4 regions of the Peribacillus sp. YIM B13481 genome follow, and region 4 is predicted to be linked to each of the others. Evidence: riboswitches for the same ligand, from Rfam matches in the RefSeq annotation. Region 4 holds a riboswitch; each other region holds the start of a gene.

Region 1 (4,287 bases), on a different contig from region 4:
ATGGTCAGATCCATGCAGGACAGAACGGGGGATTGACCTTATGGAGGGCGGCCAGGATTGGCTGTTGATTACGGCCTGACAACCCAGCCAAGGGCTCCCAACTTATCCGAACGATGCTCTCAGCAAAGAACGCAATTACTAATCTGTTGCGGATATATTCTACAACACTATTTCAATTATTTGGAGGTCAATTATGAATTATTCTCAATCTATTCAAAACTTGTTTAAACCATTCGCATTCGGAAATACGACCCTGGCAAATCGTATAGTGATGGCACCGATGACGAGACAATTTTCTCCTGAAGGAGTGCCTGGTCCTGATGTGGCCGCCTATTATCGCCGCAGGGCTGAAAATGGCGTTGGACTTATCGTGACAGAAGGTACGGTGATTAATCATTCGGATTCGTCCAATCAAGCCAATGTACCGCATTTCTATGGCGAAGCTGCATTAAACGGTTGGGCAAACGTCGTGGCTGCTGTACACGAAGTAGGCGGACGGATTATTCCGCAGATTTGGCATATGGGTGCGCGAGGCCATGTTGGCGATTATTCGGAATTGGATATCGCCGCAATCGTTCAAGCCTTTGCGCAGGCAGCATTCGAAGCCAAGCGGCTTGGGTTCGACGGCATTGAGCTTCACGGTGCGCATGGATATTTGATCGACCAATTCTTCTGGGAGAAAACGAACCCGCGTACCGACAGCTATGGCGGCGACATGGTTGCCCGCACCCGCTTCGCGGTCGAAGTCATCGAAGCTTGCCGCCGTGCCGTCGGACCGGAATTCCCGATTGTGCTGCGGTTCTCGCAATGGAAGCAGACGGATTTTACAGCGAAACTGGCAGCAACGCCGGTGCTGCTGGAACGGTTCCTGACGCCACTTTCCGATGCGGGCGTCGATATTTTCCACTGCTCGACCCGCCGTTTCTGGGAGCCTGAGTTCGAAGGCTCCAATCTGAATCTCGCCGGATGGACAAAAAAGCTGACGGGTAAACCGACGATTACGGTTGGATCAGTCGGTCTGGATAACGATTTTACGAGTCACTTTACGGAAGGAAAGAGTGCCAAAAATACCAAGATCGACGGGTTAATCGAAAGGCTTGAACGTGAAGAATTTGATCTGGTAGCCGTGGGTCGGGCATTAATGGTTGATCCTGCTTGGGTAAACAAGATTCGTGACGGCCGAACAGCAGAATTGGTTCCCTTTACATCTGAGTCAGTGAGAACACTTCATTAAGCCTCCGTTTGATTAGTTAACACAAGATACATTCTGGAGTTTATGGATAAAAGTGCTGTACGATTGCCGCACAGCGAAGCATATGGAGATTCATGACAGCGATAAAGTTGTAGGGATTGTAGACGAAAAACTATGAATTCAAATTAAGTAGATCCAATCTATCCAATACTTTGATGTTTAATATTTTGTTATGTCTGTCTTTAAAAAAGGCTCTTTTCGTAAAGATTGTTGTTTTTAAAACGAAACTATTTAAGGTTGATTGGAGCAGAAGTGCGAGACTCCTGCGGGAGCAGCAGGACACGTGAGACCCCACAGGCGTTTACGCCGAGGAGGCTCACCGCCCGCCCCGCGGAAAGCGAGCATCTGGAGGGGAAATCAACCACAACTCACTACCTGGTAAATAGCAACAAAGTATGTGAAAACAGCCTTAAAAAAAGAGGATAAGAGTATCTTATTATTCCATAGAGAATGGGGGGGCTGCGGCATCCTCTTTTCTTCATCCTTAACGTATTAGAAGATTGAAAGACTAGTAATCCAAAAGATTAATAATGAACATCTTTGATTGAAAACTTTTCTAATACGTTTGACAATTGGATTTATCGTGTTAATATAAAGGCAAATGAAATATATATACAATTTGTACCACTAGGGGTGCTTTATAGGTAAAACTGATTTTACCTGAGAAGCTGAGATTAAAGTATGACTTTAAGACCCTTAGAACCTGATCTGGTTTATACCAGCGTAGGGAAGTGGGGTCTGGGACAATACGTTTCTGTATTTTTTCAAGTACAACCACTTTCTTTACGTTAAAGAAAGTGGTTTTTTATTTGCAAAAAAAAGGGGTTATAAAAGGCTTTTATCCGTATCATTCATAAAAAAATAGAATTTGGAGGTAATGGACATGAAGTTTTCAGAGGAAATCCGCCAGGAAGTTGATCATATTTGGGAAGCTAGCTTTAATCACCCGTTTGTTGCAGGAATAGGAGATGGCACATTGCCAATAGAGTGTTTTCGTTTTTATGTCAAGCAGGATGCCTATTATTTATCTCATTTTGCTAGAGTTCAAGCTTTAGGAGCAGTCAAGGCTACAGATTTACATACAACAAGCAGGCTTGCCGGCCACGCACAGGGAACATATGAAGCGGAGTTGAAGCTTCATGAAAATTTTTCTGAGAGATTAGGCATCACCAAAGAAGAACGGGAAAATTTCAAACCTGCCCCGACTGCCTATGCTTACACTTCCCATATGTATCGTGCGGCATATTCTGGACATTTAGGTGACGTTATTGCGGCTATCTTGCCATGTTATTGGCTGTATTATGAAATAGGTGAAAAGCTGCAAGAGTGTAAACCGGAAGAGCCGATTTATCAAGAATGGATAGCGGCTTACGGCGGAGAGTGGTTCCGCTCTTTGGTAGAAGAACAAATTGCGAGGCTTGATGAGATTGCTGAAAAGGTAACAGATGAAGATAAGGAAAGAATGAAGGAGCATTTTATCCTTAGCAGCCAATATGAGTACTCATTTTGGGAAATGGCTTATCGTTTAGAGACATGGCCTGTGCATAAGGAAACACTAGAAGTATAAAGGAGATTGAAATATGAAAAAAGGATTGAAATTAACGGATATATTAGTCACGATCGTGATTGCCGTAGCATTTGGAATCGTTTATATCCTTTGGGGTTCGATTTATTATTCCGTTAAACCATTAGGATTACATCTAGATCAACTTATTTATGGAATGTGGTTTATAGCTGGCCCCGTCGCCTTTTTGATTTTACGGAAACCGGGTGTGGCACTTCTGGCAGAGATAGCTGCAGCTTCAGGTGAATTCTTTCTAGGTTCACCATGGGGGCTGTCCGTACTCTTATATGGGGTGGTCCAAGGTTTGTTCGCTGAACTGGTATTCATGGCGTTCAAATATAAAAAATTCAATATGCCGGTGGCCGTTTTAGCTGCGATAGCTTCCTGCCTTGCATCAGTATTAATGGATTTTGCCTACGGGGAAATAGGTGCTCTCACTCTTTGGAATTTATCGTTATTCATGATAGCGAGGTTTGTGGGTTCCATATTCTTTGCAGGTGTAACTGCTTTTTATCTAGTTAAAGTCCTGGAAGCAACAGGAGTAACTAATCTAGTTCGTCCCGTTTCAAGTAAAGATTATGCAGAACTGGACCAAAAGTAGAGGTTGATGGCCATGAAACCAATCGTTTCTGTTGAGAAGTTAAGAATGAAATTTCCAGGTGATGGGTCTTTGATTTTCAAGGACCTATCAGTCTCGATTGATAAAGGTGAAAAAGTTCTATTGTTGGGACCATCAGGATGTGGTAAGTCGACTCTTTTGCAAGTGTTAAGCGGATTGATTCCGAATTCCATCGAAGTCCCGATGAAAGCGGAGAAATTGAAATGCGCTTCTTCATGGGGATATGTTTTTCAAGACCCTGATAGTCAGTTTTGCATGCCATTTGCTGATGAGGAAATTGCCTTCGTCCTTGAGAACCTTTCCGTCCCTAAAGAAGAAATGAATGAGAAAATCCAAAATCATATTCGTAAAGTAGGATTGAACCTAGGCCATACAAGTATAGAAACATTATCAGGCGGGATGAAACAGCGTCTGGCAATCGCTTCAGTATTGGCCCTTGAACCGGAAGTGATATTTTTAGATGAACCAACCGCCATGCTTGATCCGGAAGGAACTAAAGAAATCTGGGGTTTGTTGAAGGAAGTCGGTCGAGACAAAACGGTAATTATCGTCGAGCATAAAATCGACCATGTTTTAGAATTCATCGAACGAATCGTGCTTTTTAACGGTGAAGGTGAAATCATGGCTGATGGTCCAAGAGATACCATTCTTTCACTATATAAAAAGGAAATGAAAGAACATGGAATTTGGTTCCCTGGTGTTTGGGATGAATATATACAAGAGAATGCCCCCATTCGGGAACAACAATTTGCAGACGGTTCACCCTTAGTGCATGTGCAGGGCTTTAGCGGTTTTCGGAATAAAGAGGAAAAAATCAAGGTTGAAGAATTGATGGTCCATTCAGGGGAATGG
Region 2 (4,287 bases), on a different contig from region 4:
CTCCGTTCATGATGCCTTCGCACTTTATACAAAAGGGAGTGCTGCAGCTATCGGCCAGGAAAAACGCCGCGGTCAGATCATCAAAGGGTACGATGCAGATTTTACCGTGTTTAATCTGGATGTCTTTGCTGTTGTGCCGGATGATCTCCTGAAAGTTGAGGCGGTCATGACGGTCATAGATGACAGAATCATGTATGATAAAAAATAACAGTTGCAAAAAAAGAAATGGATACGCAAAATAGTTAGAATTCGATAAAGGAATTAATGGAAAGAAGGCAGGTTATGAAAGTGGATGAACAAAAAGAAGGGGCGATCTATGCAGCCCTTTCTTATATGATGTGGGGAGTCGTGCCAATTTACTGGAAGTTCCTTCAGGGAGTCGGAGCTACAGAAATCTTGGCTCAGAGGGTATTATGGTCTTTCGTCTTCATGCTGGTTTTATTGATGTTCATGAAAAAACGACAAGCGTTTCTTGATTATGTCAAAAACATATTGGGAAATCCCAAACTCTTTGCGGCGTTACTAACGGCCTCACTGCTCGTTACAGCTAATTGGGGAGTGTTCATCTGGGCCGTTAACTCAGGACGGATCCTTGACACGAGCCTTGGATATTATATCAATCCGCTAGTCAGTGTACTATTGGGAGTGATAGTTTTAAAAGAAAAATTGAGCGGGGCACAGATCATGTCGTTCCTGCTTGCAGGAATCGGGGTCTTGATCCTAGGCATTCATTTCGGTACGATCCCGTGGGTCTCTCTTGTTTTGGCCATGACCTTTGGATTATACGGCCTGGCAAAAAAAATGATCAAAGCCGAATCGGCGATCGGGCTGACGCTCGAAACGATGATGGTAACGCCTCTTGCCCTGGGTTACCTGATATACTTGATGAACCAATCAGAAATGCAATTCTTTACAGCAGGAAGCACAAGCTTGCTGTTGGTGGGCGGTGGGATTGTTACGGCCTTGCCTCTTTTATATTTTGCAAAGGGGGCGGAGAAGATCCCGTTATCGATGCTTGGGATTTTTCAGTATATCGCTCCGACCTTATCCTTACTGATCGGGGTATTCGTCTATCACGAAAGTTTTACAAAAGCGCATCTTTTAGCCTTTTTGTTCATATGGTCAGCCTTGGCTGTTTATACACTATCCATTACGAAATGGGGTCAGGCAAGTGCACGCAGGTTTAAAGGCAAAGGGAACATCGGTGCGTGAATAAGAAAAAATGCTTGGTGGTTCCATCCCCAAGCATTTTTTTTGCCTATATTTAAAGAAACCGGTTTTACGGCAGGAGAATTGCTTGAGTCATGAAAGATAAATCCTCGGACCTATTTCAGAAACAATCAAATCAGATAGGCTGACAAGACCGTGAACGGGCTTTGCACGGGAGATAGTTGGTTGGAATTGTCTATAGTAGGAACTATCCAGGCTAATGATATGCTTTGTCAGGAATGCTGAGATGGCGGCATTCGGCTTTCTATTGCTATTTAGTTCATCGATGATACCCTGTGCATTGGTAATCCCGATCCTGTGGCCATAAAAGAGGTCTTCTCCTAATAATATTGCATTCTCACCTTGCCATTCAGGTGTTTCCTCATCGTGATCAGGGTTTTTGAAGTAAAGGCAATCCCCTGGTAAATAATCCGTTCCTTGATGAACATGAAGAGCCATATTCTTCGGAGGGCGCCAGTCATATAGAAATAGGCTTGAAAAAAGATAGTCGAAATTCCTAGGGCCGATTAAATCCAAAATGGCCTTTAAAAAAGTGACGACTATCGCTGTACCGCATTCGAAAGCGTAAAGCGTTCCATTCAAGAAAATGTCCAGGAGTGCAACATGAGGGGCAATCCCTGGCTGAAGGGTAAAAGTGCCATCCTTTGAAAGGCGCCAATATTGTTTATTGGATGCCGATTCCTCAAGTGTGGAAAATTCTGCATCACTTTTATCCAACGCAAAAGCTGCCTCGATGACTCGGTGCCTCAGTTGTATATCGAAATTAAGGTATCCAAAGCTCCGATATTCAAAAATGTTAGAATCTTCCGCTAGCAATTGGAGAATTTCAAGCGATTTAGCAGATGCTATACCTGGTTGGATGTGACTGACATCTAATAATTTGTGATTAATCTTTATCATGATCATATCCACCTTTTGCTTTTGAAATTAAGGGCTTATAAAACCAGTACACAAAAAATGTCCACAGGTTATGCTCATTATATGAATACCTGCAAGGAAATGACTCTTTGAACGTGTCAGGCACGTAAACGAGAATGATTGGAATGGCATGATGTTTTGCTAGATATCCTTTAACGCAAGGGAAACCTTTCCAATTAATGAGAAGAAGCAAATTAGTATTCCTTTTTCCCCATGAATTGATATAATGGGAGAGAAAAGTTCATATGTGCGAGAAATGTAGGGGGGCCAGTACTGCTGGCTGAGATTGCGTCCTTTAGATGCTGACTCTTTGAACCTGATCTGGATGATGCCAGCGGAGGGAACATATTATTACTGACTTTCTGTTTTGTATGTTAAGCGTCCGAATTCATCTTCGGGCGTTTTTTGTTTTTTTACCGGTATTGGAATGGACCCTGGCGCCTCATTATGGTTTCGGCATATGGATCTTATATGATGTGTAGGAGGATAATAGTTTGAATAAATTCTTACCACTGTTAACTTCGTTGTTCCTTTTGGCTGGATGTGGGGCAGGCGGAACTAATGAAAAAGAAGAATCATCTAAAAAAGAAGGCAATAAAGAATTAAAAAAGGTATCGGTCGTGCTTGATTGGACACCGAATACAAACCATACAGGATTGTATGTAGCCAAGGAAAAAGGGTATTTCAAAGAACAAGGTCTGGATGTGGAAATTATCATGCCAGGCGAAGCTGGAGCTGATAAACTTGTGGCTTCAGGGAAATCTGAATTTGGCGTGAGCTACCAGGAGGGCATTACGCAGGCCCGCGTGCAAGGCGTTCCGATTGTTTCGCTAGCTGCTGTCATCCAGCATAATACCTCTGGATTCGCTTCACCTGCGGCAAAAAACATTAAAACTCCCAAGGATTTTGAAGGGAAAACGTATGGTGGCTGGGGGTCTCCAGTTGAAAAGGCCATTATTGATTCACTTATGAAAAAAGAAAATGCCGATGTAAATAAAGTGGATATAGTGAATACAGGGGACACAGATTTTTTCACTTCGGTTAAAAGGGATATAGATTTCGCCTGGATTTATTATGGGTGGACAGGTATCGAGGCTGAGTTGCGGAATGAAAAGCTTAATATGGTTTACTTAACCGAATACTCTGATAAGCTGGATTACTATACGCCTGTTTTGACAACAAATGAAAAGATGATAAAAGAGGATCCTGAGACTGTTAAAGCATTCGTTCATGCAGCTTCGAAAGGGTACCAGTTTGCAATTAAGAATCCTGATGATGCAGCGGACATATTAATTAAGTCTGCACCTGATCTAGATCCAAAACTAGTGAAGAAAAGCCAGGAGTGGCTTGCAGATAAGTATCAGGATGATGCTCCGCGTTGGGGTGAACAAAAGCTTGAAATCTGGAAGAATTATAGTGATTGGATGAAGGAAAATAAGCTTCTTGAAGGTGATTTCAATCCTGAAAAGGCATTTACCAATGAATTTTTACCAAAATAGGAGGAAATACAATGGCCAATTCATTAATTAGTATACAAATCATTCCTAAAGGGGAAAATGTCATCCCCATGGTCGATGAAGCAATCAAGATCATTGATGAATCAGGTGTCAAGTATGAGGTTCACCCGCTAGAAACAACAATGGAGGGTGAGCTATCCGAGCTTTTTGCCGTGATAGAAAAAATGAATGTAAGAATGATTGAATTAGGCTCGCCGAATGTCATTTCCCAAGTGAAGATACTATATCAGCCAAGCGGGATTACGATGGATACGTTAACGGAGAAATATCGGGCATGATCAAAAGGGGAATTTGGAAGAAGGGGGCTCCCTTCTTTCTTTTATTATGTTTGCTGATAGTATGGGAGTCAATGACAGTCTTATTAAAGGTTGAAAAATGGCTGCTTCCCGCTCCATCAGCCATTTTCATTGAAGGAATTGAGTCGTCCCGTAATCTTTTTGGACACCTTATATCAACAACTGAGCTTGCGTTATCGGGTTTTCTTATTGGAAGCTGTATCGGTTTATTGATTGCTGCAATCTTACACCTATTTCCAGGTGTGAAGGACGCGGTTTATCCTCTGCTCATACTCTCGCAAAATATACCAATCATAGTTTTGGCACCGCTTTTAGTGATCTGGTTT
Region 3 (4,287 bases), on a different contig from region 4:
AATCACGGATGTCCTGGGAGATTCTCATACTGCAGAATTTAGGTCCGCACATTGAACAGAAATGGGCTGTTTTGGCACCTTCAGCCGGAAGAGTTTCGTCGTGATATTCAACCGCCCTTTCAGGGTCGAGAGAAAGATTGAACTGATCTCTCCAACGAAATTCGAATCTAGCCTTCGAAAGGGCATCATCCCGTTTTTGTGCATCCTTATGGCCCTTTGCAAGGTCAGCTGCGTGGGCTGCAATTTTATAAGTAATGACCCCTACTCGAACATCCTCTTTATTCGGAAGTCCCAAATGCTCTTTCGGTGTCACATAACATAACATGGCAGTTCCAAACCATCCAATCATTGCAGCACCAATCGCAGAAGTAATATGATCGTATCCAGGAGCTATATCCGTTGTTAAAGGTCCTAAGGTATAGAATGGAGCTTCTTGACAGACTTCCAGCTGCTTATCCATATTTTCTTTAATCAAATGCATCGGTACGTGACCGGGTCCTTCCACCATGACTTGAACATCGTGCTTCCAAGCAATCTTCGTCAGTTCCCCCAGTGTTTCCAATTCAGCAAATTGCGCCTCATCGTTTGCATCTGCAATGGATCCAGGACGGAGGCCGTCACCTAATGAGAAAGAAACATCATATGCCTTCATGATTTCACAAATCTCTTCAAAGTGAGTATAGAGGAAGCTTTCTTGGTGGTGGGCCAAGCACCATTGTGCCATGATGGACCCCCCTCGTGAAACAATTCCCGTAACTCGCTTTGCTGTTAAAGGGATGTACCGCAAAAGCACACCAGCGTGTATGGTGAAGTAATCGACACCTTGCTCGGCCTGCTCGATTAATGTATCCCGAAAAACTTCCCAATTTAAATCTTCCGCGACTCCATTCACTTTTTCCAATGCTTGATATATTGGAACCGTCCCAACTGGCACTGGTGAATTCCTGATAATCCATTCCCGGGTCGTGTGAATATTCTTTCCGGTGGATAAATCCATTATGTTGTCGGCTCCCCAACGTGTAGCCCAAGTCATTTTCTCCACTTCATCTTCGATCGATGAACTAACAGCTGAGTTTCCTATATTCGCATTTATTTTCACATGAAAATTACGTCCGATGATCATTGGCTCACTTTCAGGATGGTTAATATTTGCCGGAATGATCGCCCTACCGCTAGCTACCTCTTCTCTTACAAACTCAGGGGCAACATTTTCCCTGATTGAAATGAACTCCATTTCTGGGGTGATGATACCTTTACGGGCATAATGAAGCTGGGTTACGTTTTTCCCTTTCATTGCGCGCAATGGCTTTCTTTTCAATCCCGGAAAAATTTCAGCTTTGGATTGTGACTCCACTTTTTTATACCCATTATCTTCGGGTTTTATTTCACGTCCTTCATACTCTTCAACGTCTTCACGTTCCAAGACCCAATTGCGTCTAATCGGGGCAAGGCCTTTATGAATATCAATGGGATATTCTGAATCCGTATATGAACCGCTTGTGTCATAAACCCGCAAAGGCGGATTCTCCTCTTCGCCGAATGCACCTGTAGTGGGACTTAGTTTAATTTCACGCATAGGTACTTTAATATCAGGTCTCGATCCCTCAACATACACTTTTTTACTCCCGGCAAAACTGGACATAATTGAAACGTTCATGTCATTTACTGAATTACTCATCATGATTTCATTTCTCCTTTTTAAGTTCATTTAAAAAGGACAAAATCCAATCCATTTCGCACGAAAAAACCGGATCTCATATTTAAGACCCGGCTAACGTTAGTATGACTACAGAAATGACCAAATGAAATGTCATTGTTTAGTAGATTCTAACTTCCCCACGCTGGTATGAACCAGATCAGGTCCTGAGGGTTAAGAAGCATAAGCGCTTCTCTCTCAGCCCAACTGTTATTGGACACCCCTAGTCTGAATAATTTAATTGATTACAGGGTAACTATATATCACCCTTTTCATTCTGTATATAATTTGAAAGTCCTAATACTTTAGGTCACTCTCTCCAAATTCGTTACTTGGAGAAGGATCACCAATTAATTTTCCAGGCTCTCAAGGATTGGGAAAAGCTCCTCTAAATGCTTGATTTCATAGGTTGGAAGCACTTCATTCCGTTCCTTATCATGGCGATTTATCCAAACCGACTTTATACCTACCCGTGATGCTCCAAGGATATCCGTCATTAAATTATCGCCGACCATCAATACTTCATCCTTATCAAGTTCCATGATCTCCAAAGCATGCTCAAAAATGGAGGCATCCGGTTTACCTCGTCCAAAAGCTCCAGAAATGACGATTTGATCGAAATAAGGAACTAGTTCAGGTGTAATTTCAAGTTTAGTATTTTGGAGTTCAGGAGAACCGTTTGTCAACAATAGCATTTTGTACTTCCCTTTTAATTCATCTAACACACGGAATGATTCTTCATAAATAAATGGCTTTTTACGTCTCTCTGCAGGGAAACGTTCTGCCAGTTCGAGCCCAAATGCCGGGTCATCGATCCCTAATGCCTTCAAGCCTCTCGTCCATGCTTCTTTCCGATAATTTGGTGCAATCACGGCCATCTTCCGGAATTCATCATGATCATCCTGAAAATTTCCCCACAGTCCTTCAAATGGGTTGATTCCGATCATTTGTGTAAATCCATAGGTATCGTAAGAAGAATAAAGCTCACGCGCTTCCTTCCGAACCGCTTCTTCAAACTCGTCGACATTTAAATCATATTTCTCCTTAGCCACTTCACATGTGGCCACAAAAGCCTCTTTTACACTTTTCTGATCCCATAGTAATGTATCATCTAAATCAAAAAAAACTGCCTTCACCAAATTGTCCAACCTCTTTCCCTATTATTGAATTCGTAAAAATTACACTATTACAATAATAAACCACAACCAACGGAAAAAGAATAACTAATCGGAAAAGGCCTGCATCTTTCTTAAGCAAAATGTTCAATATACCAGACTTACCTTCTATGGCGGGAAACCCTATATTTTTGACTTATCATCTTTCGAATACATACAGCTTTCCATTACCGGCAATCTTGAATTTTGGACCGGTGAACCCCCGTCGGATCAGCTCTTTCCTCATATAAACCATTAGGGCGGCATGACTCACGATCAGAACATCCCTTTCCCCCTTTGCAAAAACTTCATCCAATACTTTATTGATCCTTCGTTCGGCGATCTTAATTTCCGCCCTTGTCTCCTTGTTGAACAGCGAGCAGCAGCGAATCCAGATGGCCCAAAGGATGAACGGCAGCTTCACCTTCCCTTTGAGAGGGGGAGAAGGTATTTCCCGCAGCTCCTCCATCCGATGAACCGTACCTGGATAAATATGTTCCGCTGTCTTGACAGCTCTCGACATATCACTGCAATAACATTCCTGCCATTCCTCCACGCCAAGTAAAGTCGTTCCATAAATAATATCCGCTGCATCATAGTCCACAAACCATTGCTTCATATCATCCGCCGTCACAGATTTCCCAGTAGGGAATTCATGTGCCACCTTAAAATGCCGTACTAAACCAATTTTCATTTCTTTCTCCTCTTTAGCTTTTGAATTATAAAATTAACTTTCTATTTGATCCACCAACTTATATAATAGGTAATGTAAAAATTATACAAAGGTGGTAATTGAATGCTATCCAAGAATTTCACTAAGATTTTCCTTGCTGTCGCATTAACTTTTACATGCATCTCTTTTTTACTGATAAAAATCGACTTTGTCTCCGCAGCCACTACAGAAAACGCAACGGTAAACACGAAGAATTCCCCTTTATCTGTTAGAAGTGGTCCCGGCACCAGCTATAAAAAAGTAGGATCGTTGGAGAAAGGGAAAGCCGTAACCGTTTATTCGAAAACAAAATCCGGCTGGTCGGAAATTCGGTACAATGGAAAAAAAGCCTATGTATCTACTAAATATTTAAAATTTAGCAATGTGAAGATAACCAAGAAAAAGTATAAAAATATTAGTGACTTGTCGTATCCGCAAGTATCAGGACTAAAAAATAAAGCAGCTCAGGATAAAATTAATCAGGTGTTAACTAAGCATGCCAAGGATGCCTATTCCTTTTATCTGCAAGCAAAAAAGGATAGGGAAAAAGATAAAAATGAGGAATGGTGCAAAGAATCCCCATACACTTGCCAGTATAGTTACAGTATTTCGTATAAAGTGAAATTCAACCAGGATGAAAAGCTAAGCATTCTTATTGACGATTACTCCTATAGCGGTGGAGCTCATGGAATGGGATACACAACATCCTATAATTTTAAAGTGTC
Region 4 (4,287 bases):
TGGTTATAATCTTGGATGTGCTTTTCAAGTTTTTGATTATCTTTAATCGGATTATACAGTCCCACTACAAGTATATCCGCTTTATCGTTTGCCTTTATCAGTGTCGAAGTAATCTTATCAAGATGGTTGATATACTCCCGTTTACCCTCATCGATTTTTCGATCACTTATTTTCTTCAAGTCACCGCCGTTACTATTGATCAAGTCATTGGTTCCAATATAAACGATGAAAGTATCGGCTTTATCAAGTTTCGATTTAATGCGGTAATCATCAAGCTGATTCATGACCCCATCCGTTTCCTGACCTTTTATACCGTAATTCCAAAAACTCACTTTTTGTTCCGATTCCGGATTATTCAATTCATCCTCCAGACCTTCTACATATCCCTCCCCGTCCTTATCCCCTTTTCCAAAGGTTAACGAATCTCCAAAAGCCATTACCCTTTGCACATCTTTCGACTCCGAGGCCTGAAATTTATATGCAGCAAAACAAATAACTAGTACAATAATTAACAAACCTGCTACTTTTTTCATTGGTTTCTCCTTTTGTCTATTTACTATGAAGTATTTCATCATTTTAAATACCCAAAAATCTGTAGTTTTAACATACAAAAATGAATTGTCAGATAAATAGTAAAGAGTGTATGATAATATAAAACTTTCAATGGATTGGGCTTCATTCACCGGCCTTTATGTAAGCGGGATGATACCCTTTATTCTGGAGATTGAATATAAATGATAGATAGGAGTTTAAATGATGGCAGAGCACATAGAGTTTAGGGAGGCAGCACTTTCGGATTTACCCAGAATCGTTGAAATATATAATTCGACAATTGCTTCAAGAATGGTCACGGCAGATACGGAACCTGTATCCGTACAATCGAGGGTTAAATGGTTTGAGGAACATCATTCAGAAAGTCGACCGCTATATATCATTACTATAGAAGGGCAAACTGCCGGATGGATGAGCTTTCAATCTTTCTATGGCCGGCCAGCTTATGATTCTACGGCCGAAATCAGCATTTATATCGATGATTATTTCCGGGGAAAAGGAATCGGACAAATTTCGATTCAAAAGGCAATTGAAGTGAGCCCTAAATTAGGGGTGAAAACTTTATTAGGTTTCATTTTTGCCCACAATATACCTAGCCTGAAGCTTTTTTCAAAATTCGGGTTTGAAAAATGGGCAAATTTTCCTCGAGTTGCAGAGCTCGATGGCATTGAAAGAGATTTGATTATACTTGGGAAACGTGTCGATAATTAAAATATTCATTTAAAGCTATTGCCTTGAGCAGTAGCCTTTTTCGGATTAAGCGAGGCCGAAATGGAGAATTTAGAAATACCTATATCCTTTCTTAAGGGAAAAATATTCAGAATCTCTTTTATTTGTTAAAGCATTCAACAGCGTATCCAATTCTTGGCTTGCTTGAACAGTTAGAAGACTTGTTAAACCATAAATTGCCGCCAATTTGATCATTTCTTGTCTCTTCTCTTCTACTTTTTCAACAGTTACCTTCTGGCAAAGCATCAAGCCACCTCCCATTTATTCAATTTTTTTACACCTTCATCATAATGAAAATTATAGTTAAAATCAACTATTTATTTGAAATCAAATGTGTAATTTTACAGTTTAAATGTGACAAAAAGCCTATTTCATTTTCTAAATATGTATATATTGTGTCATCCCCTATATAAACATAAATAAAAAAAGCATCCACAAGTATAGACTGCGAATGCTTACATCATATCCCTTATCCCAAGATTATAGCCTATCGATTACTATGTCATCCATTCCGAAGGAGACTGGTTATTAGGTCTATTTATTACAATCTTATATTCATTTTCAAGTACTTTTAACGGGGCATCATAAAGGTGCCTTTCATCAGAGGTTTTGTATACTCCATTGGCCAATAACTCTTCAATAAGCATTGCCTTCCTCTGTTCAATCCTCTTAAATAATTCTGCCATGTAAATGGCTCCTTTCCTAGTCATCATAGAGCCCGCTTCTAGTTGAGCTAAACTGTATTAACCGGTTTGATTTCACCAAATTATATATACCTTTTCTAGTATGCCACTAAACGTTATTCCGCAAAAATAAAAGCCTCTTCTAATTCAAGAAGAGGCTTACAGTGTCCGTACGGCTCTTCTTATCTTCCAAGCAAATGCTTGTTGGATTTAGCACAGTTCCCAAAATGGGTCTGCTGCCGAGGTTTCTTTGGGCCAAGTCCCTCCACCTCTCTGGATAAGAATTCAATATATAAATGATGTAGAAATGATTTTATCCCAATAAACATCAAAAGTCAATTACCTGGTTCTTCCTTTTCCACTTGCCATAAATGGGTTTCCCCTTTCAAATGTGGGTTGCATTTTCTTGTCTTTCTGATATGATGTCAGTAATTACATACAATTCACACCACTAGGGGAGTCTTTTTTTAGACTGAGATGGAATTAGTTCCGGACCCTTTGAACCTGAACCGGCTCATACCGGCGGAGGGAAGTGGATGATATCGTCCATTTGCAGACTTTATCCATCTACCCCGTTCCGTATTCAGGAGCGGTTTTTTTTATGGATGTAAATAGGGGATCTATTCTAAAGGAGGATGAACAATGGAGAATACTAAATTAGAAACCTTCAGTGAAAGACTTCATGGACGGGCAAAAGAAATTTGGAAAAGGAACCATTCACATCCCTTTGTCCAGGCAATTGGAAACGGCACGCTACCTGAAAAAAAATTTTCTTATTATTTGAAGCAGGACTATATCTATCTCATGGAATATTCCAAGCTTTTTGCTCTAGGTGTCATCAAAGCTCATAATATCGAAACCATGGCAAGATTTTCCAGTATTTTAAACGAAACTCTTCAAGTGGAAATGGATATCCATCGGCAATATGCTTCGGAATTCGGAATCAGTACCAAGGAATTGGAAGAAACAGAACCTACGCCTACCACTTTAGCCTATACGGGTTACATGCTAAATGCAGCTCAGCATGGGACTTTGGCAGACCTCATCGCTTGTCTCCTACCATGTGCTTGGGATTATTATGAAATTGGTTTGATATTAAAAAAACAAAATGGTGAAGCATTGGAAAACAACCGCTACGCAGATTGGATAAGGTCCTATTCATCTCCTGAATTCGGTGAGGCACACAAGTGGCTGATTGCTTTATTGGAAGAATTAACAAGAGGCATGCCTGAAAAGGAACTTCTGAGATTAGAAAAGCACTTTTTGGTGACTTCCCGATATGAATATTTATTCTGGGATATGGTTCAAAATGAACAAGATTGGCCACTGTAGGTATTGGCCATGATGATGAATCCAATCAAGAAAATGACGTTGACTGCCATGATCACGGGTATAACGACTCTGACCAGTTCAATTATTTTCATCCCTGTCGGATTTGCTAAAATCTTCCCTATACAGCATCTGGCAAATGTCCTGACAGCCGTTTTATTGGGGCCTGCCTATTCGGTAACACAAGCTTTATTAGTTTCCATCATTAGAAACATGTCTGGTACCGGTTCAATTTTCGCCTTTCCTGGCAGCATGATAGGTGCACTATTGGCTGCCGTCCTTTATCGAAAAACACAAAGCTTGAAATTCGCCTGTCTAGGGGAAGTGATTGGGACCGGCATTCTCGGATCCCTATCCTGTTATCCACTTGCACTCCTCCTATTGGGGGAAAAAGCTGCTCTTTTTGGTTTTTTACCAGCTTTTATGCTTAGTTCATTCGCAGGTGCGCTTTTAGCTTTCATATTACTTAAAATACTTCTAAAAAATAATTATATGAAGGGGATTTTTTATGAAAACAGCATTAACCATCGCAGGCTCTGATTCAGGGGGCGGTGCTGGAATACAAGCAGATTTAAAAACATTTTCTGCACATGGTGTCTTTGGAATGTCTGCCATTACAGCTGTTACTGCACAAAACACAATGGAAGTGCGTTCAGTTCAGGCCATCGAAACAGCTATCATCTCGGATCAAATTGCTGCCATCTTTGAGGATATTCATGTCGATGCAGTAAAAATAGGAATGCTTGGATCAAAAGAAATAGTGAAAACAGTCGCTGCGTCCATTAAAACCTACTTACCTTCCATCGTTATCCTTGACCCAGTCATGATTTCAAAAAGCGGCCACCATTTGCTAGACGAAAAAGCTGTCACTGCCTTAAAAATGGAATTGCTTCCGCTTGCAACACTTGTAACCCCGAATGTACCAGAAGCGGAAGTCCTTACTGGCTTGTCGATTCGAACGAAACAAGATTTTTACAGGGCATGCATATCCATA

The links. Region 4 has a riboswitch for thiamine pyrophosphate ahead of tenA (thiaminase II). Riboswitches for the same ligand answer to the same signal wherever they lie in the genome.
Region 1: linked by a shared signal. The riboswitch ahead of tenA (thiaminase II) and the one ahead of tenA (thiaminase II) in region 4 are both predicted to bind thiamine pyrophosphate.
Region 2: linked by a shared signal. The riboswitch ahead of ACFX4X_RS02600 (ABC transporter substrate-binding protein) and the one ahead of tenA (thiaminase II) in region 4 are both predicted to bind thiamine pyrophosphate.
Region 3: linked by a shared signal. The riboswitch ahead of thiC (phosphomethylpyrimidine synthase ThiC) and the one ahead of tenA (thiaminase II) in region 4 are both predicted to bind thiamine pyrophosphate.

The regions. Positions count from the first base shown of each region.
Region 1 covers NZ_JBHZPE010000026.1:13,271-17,557, reverse strand. Annotated here, with positions in the region: gene ACFX4X_RS15315 (SDR family NAD(P)-dependent oxidoreductase) at 1-36, shown strand, start outside; gene ACFX4X_RS15310 (NADH:flavin oxidoreductase) at 194-1,234, shown strand; TPP riboswitch at 1,872-1,999, shown strand; gene tenA (thiaminase II) at 2,136-2,819, shown strand; gene ACFX4X_RS15300 (ECF transporter S component) at 2,833-3,417, shown strand; gene ACFX4X_RS15295 (ABC transporter ATP-binding protein) at 3,430-4,287, shown strand, end outside.
Region 2 covers NZ_JBHZPE010000002.1:227,608-231,894, reverse strand. Annotated here, with positions in the region: gene ACFX4X_RS02615 (amidohydrolase) at 1-208, shown strand, start outside; gene rarD (EamA family transporter RarD) at 283-1,212, shown strand; gene ACFX4X_RS02605 (protein-glutamine gamma-glutamyltransferase) at 1,303-2,130, opposite strand; TPP riboswitch at 2,399-2,508, shown strand; gene ACFX4X_RS02600 (ABC transporter substrate-binding protein) at 2,643-3,647, shown strand; gene ACFX4X_RS02595 (thiamine-binding protein) at 3,659-3,943, shown strand; gene ACFX4X_RS02590 (ABC transporter permease) at 3,940-4,287, shown strand, end outside.
Region 3 covers NZ_JBHZPE010000022.1:51,783-56,069, forward strand. Annotated here, with positions in the region: gene thiC (phosphomethylpyrimidine synthase ThiC) at 1-1,681, opposite strand, end outside; TPP riboswitch at 1,817-1,931, opposite strand; gene ACFX4X_RS14095 (HAD family hydrolase) at 2,047-2,835, opposite strand; gene ACFX4X_RS14100 (histidine phosphatase family protein) at 3,011-3,544, opposite strand; gene ACFX4X_RS14105 (PdaC/SigV domain-containing protein) at 3,647-4,287, shown strand, end outside.
Region 4 covers NZ_JBHZPE010000019.1:54,300-58,586, reverse strand. Annotated here, with positions in the region: gene ACFX4X_RS13050 (DUF459 domain-containing protein) at 1-533, opposite strand, end outside; gene ACFX4X_RS13045 (GNAT family N-acetyltransferase) at 757-1,263, shown strand; gene ACFX4X_RS13040 (aspartyl-phosphate phosphatase Spo0E family protein) at 1,333-1,527, opposite strand; gene ACFX4X_RS13035 (Fur-regulated basic protein FbpA) at 1,779-1,967, opposite strand; SAM riboswitch class I at 2,144-2,248, opposite strand; TPP riboswitch at 2,408-2,512, shown strand; gene tenA (thiaminase II) at 2,607-3,296, shown strand; gene thiW (energy coupling factor transporter S component ThiW) at 3,312-3,833, shown strand; gene thiD (bifunctional hydroxymethylpyrimidine kinase/phosphomethylpyrimidine kinase) at 3,802-4,287, shown strand, end outside.